DNA from 2 places in the Amycolatopsis sp. NPDC005232 genome. Region 2 is predicted to be linked to the other one. Evidence: riboswitches for the same ligand, from Rfam matches in the RefSeq annotation. Region 2 holds a riboswitch; the other holds the start of a gene.
What was found. A riboswitch is a leader RNA that binds a small molecule or an ion and turns the genes downstream of it on or off. The one in region 2 is predicted to bind cobalamin.
Positions count from the first base shown of each region.

Region 1: linked by a shared signal. The riboswitch ahead of ABZU76_RS04385 (hypothetical protein) and the one ahead of metE (5-methyltetrahydropteroyltriglutamate--homocysteine S-methyltransferase) in region 2 are both predicted to bind cobalamin.

Region 1 is NZ_JBEXHL010000002.1:152,028-156,559, forward strand. Features, by position in the region: gene ABZU76_RS04375 (ATP-binding cassette domain-containing protein) at 1-1,211, opposite strand, end outside; gene ABZU76_RS04380 (CbiQ family ECF transporter T component) at 1,208-2,284, opposite strand; gene ABZU76_RS04385 (hypothetical protein) at 2,274-2,888, opposite strand; cobalamin riboswitch at 2,941-3,077, opposite strand; gene ABZU76_RS04390 (Gfo/Idh/MocA family oxidoreductase) at 3,121-4,017, shown strand; gene ABZU76_RS04395 (VanZ family protein) at 4,276-4,532, shown strand, end outside.
Region 2 is NZ_JBEXHL010000042.1:56,232-60,763, forward strand. Features, by position in the region: gene ABZU76_RS44790 (cytochrome P450) at 1-590, opposite strand, end outside; gene metE (5-methyltetrahydropteroyltriglutamate--homocysteine S-methyltransferase) at 751-3,006, opposite strand; cobalamin riboswitch at 3,104-3,300, opposite strand; gene ABZU76_RS44800 (ribonucleotide-diphosphate reductase subunit beta) at 3,410-4,483, opposite strand.

The DNA of each region.
Region 1 (4,532 bases), on a different contig from region 2:
GAAACCAGCCGGTCCAGCAATGCCCGGGCCGTGCCCGCAACGGCGCCCGATTCGACGTCCGCCTGCCGGCACTCGGCGGCCACGGAGTCGAGGTACAGCAGGTCGGACGGCGTCTGCGGCACCAGACCGACGCGCGACCGCGCCGCCCGCGGCCGCACCGAAGCCGGGTCCGCCCCGAGCACGTCGACGGTCCCGCCCGAGCGCGGCCCACTGCCCTGCAGCGCCCACAGCAGCGAAGACTTGCCGGACCCGTTGCGCCCCATCAGCGCGACAACCTCGCCCCGGCGCAGCCGCAGGTCCACCCCACGCACAGCCACTACGCCCCCGTAGCGCACCTGCACCCCCTGCGCGGTGAGCGCGTCTTCCGTAGGCACGCCGGCCGCGGCCGGTCGGGTCACCGACGAGAGCCGTTCCCGCAACGGCCCGGCCCGCCGCCGCGCGTCCCGCACCGAGAGCGGCAGCGGTGACCAGCCCGCGAAGCGGCCGAGCTCCACGATCGGCGGCGCCACGTCGGCGTCCGCGAACACCTCCGACGGCGGTCCGGACCGCACGGAACCGTCGCCTGGCAGGTAAAGCAGCCGGTCGGCGTACTGCGCCACGCGCTCCATCCGGTGCTCCGCGACGACGACCGTGGTGCCGAGGTCGTGGACCAGCCGCGTAATCGCGGCCAGCACCTCCTCGGCGGCCGCCGGGTCGAGGGCGGACGTCGGCTCGTCCAGCACGAGCACGCGCGGGTGCGCCGTCAGCACGGACCCGATCGCCACGCGCTGCTGCTGGCCGCCCGAAAGCGTCCGAAGTGGACGGTCGCGCAGCTCGGCGATGCCCAGCAGGTCGAGCGTCTCCTCCACGCGCTTGCGCATCACGTCGGGCGCCACGGCCAGCTGCTCCATCGCGTACGCGAGCTCTTCCTCGACGGTGTCCGTGACGAACCCGGCCAGCGGGTCCTGCCCCACGACGCCGACCACGGAGGCCAGCTCACGCGGCGGGTGCGTGGCCGTGTCCAGGCCGTCGACGAGCACACGCCCGGCCAGCGTCCCGCCGGTGAAGTGGGGTACGAGCCCGTTGATGGCGCCGAGAAACGTCGACTTGCCGACCCCGGTGCGTCCGGCCACGAGGCACAGCTCGCCTTCCTCCACCACGAGATCGACGCCGCGCAGCACCGGCGAGGAAGCTCCGTCATAGGTGACGGTGACCTGCGAAAACTCGATCATCGAGCCACCTGGGCGACCGGCAGCGGCCGCGGCGCGAGCCACGCCGGCAACACCGCGATCAACAGGGCCAACGTCGGCAGCAAGGGCAACGTCGGCCAGCTCGGTGGGCTCACCGACGTGGCCAGCTGCGCCGCCGGAGAAGCCAGCAGCAGCCCGGCCGACGCGACCCCGCACAGCACCACCAACGTCTCCGGCAACCGCCACGGATCAGGCCGGTACGCCGTCCGCTGGATCCGCCGCCCGCCCAGCACGAACCCGGCGGACGCCACGGCCAGGCCGGCCACCAGCATCGGCGCGCCGAGCCAGCTCGACGACCCGTCGAGCACCCCGTACACCCCGACGGCGACCCCGAACAGCCCCGCGAGCACGCAGGTCGCGATCAGCACGCGCACGCGCGGCGCGAGGTAGCCGCGCCGGCCGTAGCCGCGCGAGTCCATGGCCGCGGCCAGCAGGAGCGAGCGGTCCATCGCGTCCGCGAGCACCGGCACGAAAACCCCCTTCACGAACCTCAGCCCCCGCCCGCGGGCCGCCCGCAGCCGTCGCGCGCGCCGCACCCGCTGCACGCTCTCCACCAGCTGCGGCGCCACCGAAAGCGCCACCGTGACGGCCGTGCTGACCTCGGCCAACGCGCCGGGCACGGCCTTGAGCAGGCGCTTCGGGTTGGCCAGCGCGTTGGCGGCGCCGACGCAGAGCACGATCGTGGCGAGCCGCAGCCCGTCGTAGAAGCCGCCGAGCAACTCCTCGGCCGACGTCGGCCCCAGCAGCTCGATCCCGGCGGCCGCGGCGGGCAGCGGGATGACCGGCAGCGTGAAGAGCACGTGGCCACCGTCCTCGCCGCCGATGAGGATGCGGAACAGCACGCGCGACACCACGATCACGCCCGCGACCAGCGCATACACGCGAAAAGCCAGCGCCCACGGCGCGTCGCCCCGGCGGTTCACCACCACGAACCCGGCCACGGCGATCACCAGCGCGAGCAGCAGCGGGTTGGTGGTGCGGCTGGCGGCGACGGCGAGCGCGAGCGCCCACACCCACCACGCGCCCGGGTGCAGAGCCCGCGCGTTACCGGGCAGCACGCCTGCGCCGCAGCCCGACGACCACACCCGCGACGACGAGCACCGCGATCACGACGAGTCCGATCACCAGGCTCCACGGGAAGCCGCTGCCGCCGGAATCCGTGGCCGCGGCCGCGGGAACAGGCGCGTTGGCCTTCCGCACCGGCGCCACCCGCGGCGGCGGGTAGTCCTGGAAGGACTTGTTGTGCGCGAACGACCAGCCCTCGAAACTCCCGGCCGGCGGCTTCCAGCCCTGCACGCCGACCTGGCTCGAAGCCCACGTGCCACCCTCGGTCGCCGTCCAGAAGCTCCACGACGCGCTCTCCGGCGGCATCCCCGAGCACGACTGGTCGGCCGGTTTGCCCTCGATCTTGCAGATCAGCGCGAGGCCGTACTTGCCGACGCCCGCTATGTCGAGGCCCGCGTTCTGCATGGCCGCCACGCCGTCGGCCTGCGGCCCGGGCGCGCAGCGGATCAGGGTGTCGCCACCGAGGTCCTGGAAGTCGACGACCACCGTCACGCCCGTGGCGTCGGGGCAGTACCCCGCTGTGCCCTTCCCGGGCACAGTCGCGGTGGCGGGACTCGCCCCGGACAGACCGGCGGTGACCAGGAGCGCGGCCACGGCAAGGAGCCGGGCAGCAAAGACAGGGAACAACCGCATCGTTGATGAACCTCGCATCGAGTCGGACCACGGCGGGCGATCCGGCTCACGGCCGCACGGGGCGGCCGCTCACGGTTGCGGGTCAGCGCCGGATTCACACCGGCTTCCCCCGATCGTGGTGTACAGCTGACCGACGTTAACCCACCGGAGGTACCCGCCGGAAGCGGCGCCGGACACACCTACACTTCCGGGCGTGGACGTCGGACAGCTGCGCATCGGCCTCGTCGGAACCGGTCCCTGGGCGACCACGGTGCACGCGCCGGGCCTGACCGAACACCCCGGCACCGAGCTCACCGCCGTGTGGGCGCGCCGCATCACCAGCGCCCGTCCGCTGGCCGAGGCCCACGGAGCCGTCGGCACCGACGACCTCGACGAGCTGTTCTCGCTGGTCGACGCCCTCGCCTTCGCCGTGCCGCCCGCCGTGCAGGCGGAGATCGCGACGCGCGCGGCCGAGGCCGGCAAGCACCTGATCCTCGAGAAGCCCATCGCCGCCGACCTGGTGAGCGCCCAGCGGCTGGCCGACGCCGTGGACAAAGCCGGCGTCGCGTCGCTCGTGATGCTCACGCTGCGGTTCTCCCAGCAGACGCGCGAGTGGCTCGACGGCCTCGCCGCCTCGGGCGGCTGGCGCGGCGGTGGCGCGCGCTGGCTGTCGGGCGCGCTGCTCGGCGGGCAGTACTCGACCTCGGCCTGGCGCCTCGACGCGTCCGGCGGCGCGCTCGCCGACATCGGCCCGCACGCGTTCGACCTGCTCGACGCCGCCCTCGGCCGCATCACCGACGTGCTCGCGGCCCACCGCGGCCCCGACGACCTGTGGCAGCTGATGTTCGCCCACGAGGGCGGCGCCACGAGCACCGCGACGCTGTCGCTGCGGCTGCCGGTTCAGCCGAGCGTGGTCGAGGTCGCGGTCTACGGCGAGCACGGCTACCGGACGCTCGGCCGCAAACCGGGCACCGCCGGGGAGTCCTACACGGCACTGCTGGACGACTTCGCGGCCATGGTCGCGAGTGGAACGACCACGCATCCGTGCGACGTCCACCGTGGCCTGCACCTGTCCGCACTCATCGAGAAGGCGCGCGAGCTCGCCGGGTAGTACACAGGCTCGAACCCTTGTTTTCCGTTGTGGAACAAGGCTTTTCACCAAGTCGGCGAAATCCTTCCACAGGGTTGTCCACAGCATCCACTATGGACGGTCCGCGCCTCGACCGAACCACGGGAAGCCGTTTCGCGCCACCGGAAAGATCACCGAATAGTGCGGCCCGCTGAGCATGCCGACTCGAACCGGCAATGCGAAGGTTGATCTTGGGAAGGCGGGAAGAAGCAGTTCAGAGGGGTTCGAGAAGGGAAGCGCATGGGTGCCTTGCTGCGCGCTTTCTGGGGGATCATCCCGATCACGGCCATCGCGTTGCCGTACGCGCTGCTCTGCTGGCCCTTGCTCGCCGCACGGAGGCGGCGAAGAAGCAGCGGCATCAGCCTCGGCCACGCGTCGGCGACCGCGGCCGTCGACGTTACGGCGGTGACGATCGGCGCGCTCGTGCTCTGCCTGGTCATCATGCCCGTCGGCGCCGCTTCGGGGAGCACCCTCGACCTCGTGCCCGGTGCCGACCT
Region 2 (4,532 bases):
TCGAGGGTGAGCTGCTTGAGCGCCCAGTACAGCCGCGGCCGCGTGCCGCCGGGCCACGCCTCGACGCCGGCGCGCAGGGCCGGGCCCATCTGCCCGACGTAGCCGACGAGCCGCTCGCGCGTGAACGCGCTCTGCATGATCCGCCGGTGCAGGTGGTGCTCGCCGAAGTCGAGCAGCATGAGGCCGCGGTCGAAGAACTTCTCGATGAAGAACTTCCAGCCCTCCTGTGAGAACGCCTTGTCCTTGTTCACCAGGGCGATCTGTGTGGCCTCGGGGCCGGACAGCGAGACGATCCGGCGGCCGAAGCCGCCCATCCACGAGACGGGGCCGTACTTTTCGTAGCGGCTGAAGCTGAAGTCCAGGCCGAAGCGCATCATCTCCAGCGCGTGGCCCACGACCGGCGGGCCGTCGTCGCCGAGCACCGGCTTCAGGCCACTGCCCGCGGGCGGCGCCGCGAGCTCGCGCACGGGGTAGGTGGCCGCCTGCCAGCGCTGGTCGACGGTGCGGGGCAGCGGCATCGACGTGAGCGTGGGCACGCGCTCACGCAGGCTCTCGGCGACCTTGCCGACCCTGCCGACTGCGCTCGTCATGGCGACCTGCCTTCACTGGCGGAACCCCGGTCCGACGTCCACCGTGCCGCGCTGTTGACCGAATGACAATACCTTTGGCCGGCTCCATCCGGGTGATCCTTGACGAAGATCCGGTGCCGGGCGGTGGTTCGCGCCGCCCGGCACCGTTGCCCGGGGTTGCTCAGCCCTGCTCGGCGCGGACCTGGCGGGCTGCCGCGACGAGGTGGCGCAAAGCGGGCTCCACCTCGGCGTAGCGGCGCGTCTTGAGGCCGCAGTCGGGGTTCACCCACAGCCGGTGCGCCGGCACGGCGGCGGCCGCCGTGCGCAGCAGGTCCGCGATTTCGTCGACGCCCGGCACGCGGGGCGAGTGGATGTCGTAGACGCCGGGGCCGACGCCGCGCGCGAACCCACCGGCCGACAGGTCGGCGAGCACCTCCATCTTCGAGCGCGCGGCTTCGATGCTGGTCACGTCGGCGTCGAGGCCGTCGATCGCCGAGAGCACCTCGCCGAACTCCGAATAGCACATGTGCGTGTGGATCTGGGTGCCCTCGGCGGCTCCGGCCGTCGCGACGCGGAACGCCCGCACCGCCCAGTCGAAGTAGGCCTCGTGCCCGGCCGCGCGCAGCGGCAGCAGCTCCCGCAGGGCCGGCTCGTCGACCTGGACCACGCGCACGCCCGCGGTTTCGAGGTCGGTCACCTCGTCGCGGATCGCGAACGCGACCTGCAGCGCGGTGTCCGCGAGCGGCTGGTCGTCGCGCACGAACGACCACGCGAGGATCGTGACCGGGCCGGTGAGCATGCCCTTGATCGGCTTGGTGGTGCGGCTTTGCGCGTACCGCGCCCACGGCACGGTCATCGGCCGCGGGCGCGAGACGTCGCCGTAGAGGATCGGCGGGCGGACGCAGCGCGAGCCGTAGGACTGCACCCAGCCGTGCTCGGTCGAGGCGAACCCGGCGAGCTGCTCGGCGAAGTACTGCACCATGTCGTTGCGCTCGGGCTCGCCGTGCACCAGCACGTCGAGGCCCAGCTCCTCCTGCAGCCGCACCACGCGGTCGATCTCGGCATGCATCTGGGCCACGTACGCGGGTTCGTCGAGCGTGCCCGCGCGGTACGCGGCGCGGGCCTTGCGGACGTCGGTGGTCTGCGGGAACGAGCCGATCGTGGTGGTCGGCAGCGGCGGCAGGCCGAGGGATTCCCGGTGCGCGGCCGCCCGTTGCTCGTACGGCTCACGCACGGCGTCCTGCGGTGTCAGCGCCGCCGGCCGCTCCCGCACGGCCGCGTCTGCCGGGTTCGTCGCGCGGTCCGCGACGGCCGCCCGCGCCGCCGACAGGTCGACGTCTTCGCCGCGCAGCGCCCGCCCGAGCAGCACGACCTCGGCGACCTTCTGGTCGGCGAACGCGAGCCAGCTCCCGAGTCGTGAATCGAGGTTCTCGGCCTCGACGTCGTAGGGAACGTGCAGCAGCGAGCACGACGTCGTGACGCTCACGTGCTGCGCGGTGCCGGCCAGCCGCGCGGCGCGTTCCAACGCTCGGTCCGGGTCGGTGCGCCACACGTTGCGCCCGTCGACGACGCCGGCGAGCACCTCCTTGTCGCGCAACGCGCCTTCCGTGGCCACTGCGTCCACAAAGGACTCGTCGGTGACGAGGTCCACGGCCAGCGCCTCGATGGGGGAGCGGGCCAGCACACCGAGCCCGCGGCTGAGTCCGCCGAAGTACCCGGCGACGAGCAGCTTCGGGCGGTCCTCGGCCTTGGCCAGCACGTGGTACGCGCGGGTCAGCGCGTTGAGCTCCTTCGTGGTGCGGTCACCGGCGAACGCCGGTTCATCGAGCTGCACCCACTCGACGCCCTCGGCCTTCAGCGCGGCCAGCAGCTCCGCGTAGGCGGGCAGCAGCTCGTCGAGCAGCTCCAGTGGCTCGAAGCCGGGCTGCGTCGCCTTGCTGAGCAGCAAAAACGTGACCGGCCCGACGAGTACCGGCCGCGTCTCGATCCCCAGCTCCCGGGCTTCGCGCACCTCGTCGAGCGGCTTCGTGCCCGACAGCGTGAAGCGCGAGCCGGGACCCAGCTCGGGCACGAGGTAGTGGTAGTTGGTGTCGAACCACTTGGTCATCTCGAGCGCCGGCTCGTCCTGCACGCCGCGCGCGGCGGCGAAGTACGTGTCCAGCGGTGAGAGGCCGAGGCGCGTGAAGCGCTCCGGCAGCGCACCGAACAGCTCGGCGGTGTCGAGCACGTGGTCGTAGTGGGAGAACGTGCCGGACGGGATCGACTCCAGCCCGGCGTCGCGCAGCCGCGACCAGGTCTGTGCGCGCAGTTCGCGGCCGGTGGCGAGCAACTCCGCTTCGCCGGTGGTGCCGGCCCAGTAGCGCTCCAGGGCGCGCTTGAGCTCCCGGGCCGGGCCGATGCGCGGGTATCCCAGGATGGTGGTGCCGATGGTGGTCACAGGGCTCTCTCCTCGCGAGCTCGCCAACGAGCCCGGGCACGCGAGAACCGCGTTTCGCCTCAGGCCTGCTCCCACGGGGCCCGGACTCACGCACGCCGTCGGCGCACGTACCACGGGCAGGTCTTCGGACTCGTGGGCGAACCGCTCGCGCCTACTCGCCGTCGCTTCCCGGGCTCGCGCCCAGTGCTTGACCACGAAATCGTGGTGACGGCTTTCGTTCCCACTCACCGCTGCGGGGCAGTCCCGGATTCACACCGGGTTCCCTGTTGCCTCACCGGGGCACGACCGAAAGAAGCTCGGCCACGCCCTGGCGAACCAGTGGCGTGGCCGAGCCTAGCGGGTCGGGGTTGCCGGCGGCACAAGCCGCACCCCGGTCCCAGAGTCCGGGATCAGTCCGCTTTGATCAATCCCAGTCCAGCGCGCCGCCGGACTGGTACTCGATCACGCGGGTCTCGAAGAAGTTCTTCTCCTTCTTCAGGTCCATCGCCTCCGACATCCACGGGAACGGGTTCTCCGTCTCCCCGAAGATCGGCGCGAGGCCGATCTGCTGGGCGCGCCGGTCGGTGATGAAGTGCATGTACTGCTCGCACAGCTGCGCCGAGAGGCCCAGCATGCCGCGCGGCATGGTGTCGCGCGCGTAGCGGACTTCCAGCTCGCACGCGTCGGTCAGCATCTGCCGGATCTCCGCCTGGAACTGCTCGGTCCACAGGTGCGGGTTCTCGATCTTGATCTGGTTGATGCAGTCGATGCCGAAGTTCAGGTGGATCGACTCGTCGCGCAGGATGTACTGGTACTGCTCGGCGATGCCGACCATCTTGTTGCGGCGGCCGAGCGAGAGGATCTGCGCGAAGCCGGTGTAGAACCACATGCCCTCGAAGATCACGTAGAAAGCCACGAGGTCGCGCAGGAACGCCTGGTCGGCCTCCTGCGTGCCGGTCTCGAAGTCCGGGTTCTCGAGGTTCTGCGTGTACTTCAGCGCCCACGCGTCCTTCTCGGAGATGGACGGCACTTCGCGGTACATGTTGAACAGCTCGCCCTCGACCAGGCCGAGGCTTTCGCAGATGTACTGGAAGGTGTGCGTGTGCACGGCTTCCTCGAACGCCTGGCGCAGCAGGTACTGGCGGCACTCGGGATTGGTGATCTGGCGGTACACCGCGAGCACGATGTTGTTGGCCACCAACGACTCCGCGGTGGCGAAGAAGCCGAGGTTGCGCTTGAGCATCTGGCGCTCGTCCTCGGTCAGGCCGTCGGGCGACTTCCACAGCGCGATGTCGGCCTGCATGGCGACCTCGGTCGGCATCCAGTGGTTGTTGCACGCGGCGAGGTACTTGTCCCACGCCCAGCGGTACTTCATGGGCAGCAGCTGGTTCACGTCGGCGCGCGCGTTGATCATGCGCTTGTCGTCGACGTTGATCCGGGCGGCGCCGACCTCGATCTCGCCGAGGCCGGTGGCGTCCGTGGTCTCCACGTTGGTCATCAAGAGGCTCCAAGAAAAAGGCTCGTGAGGGGTGCGGCGGGTTCTCGCC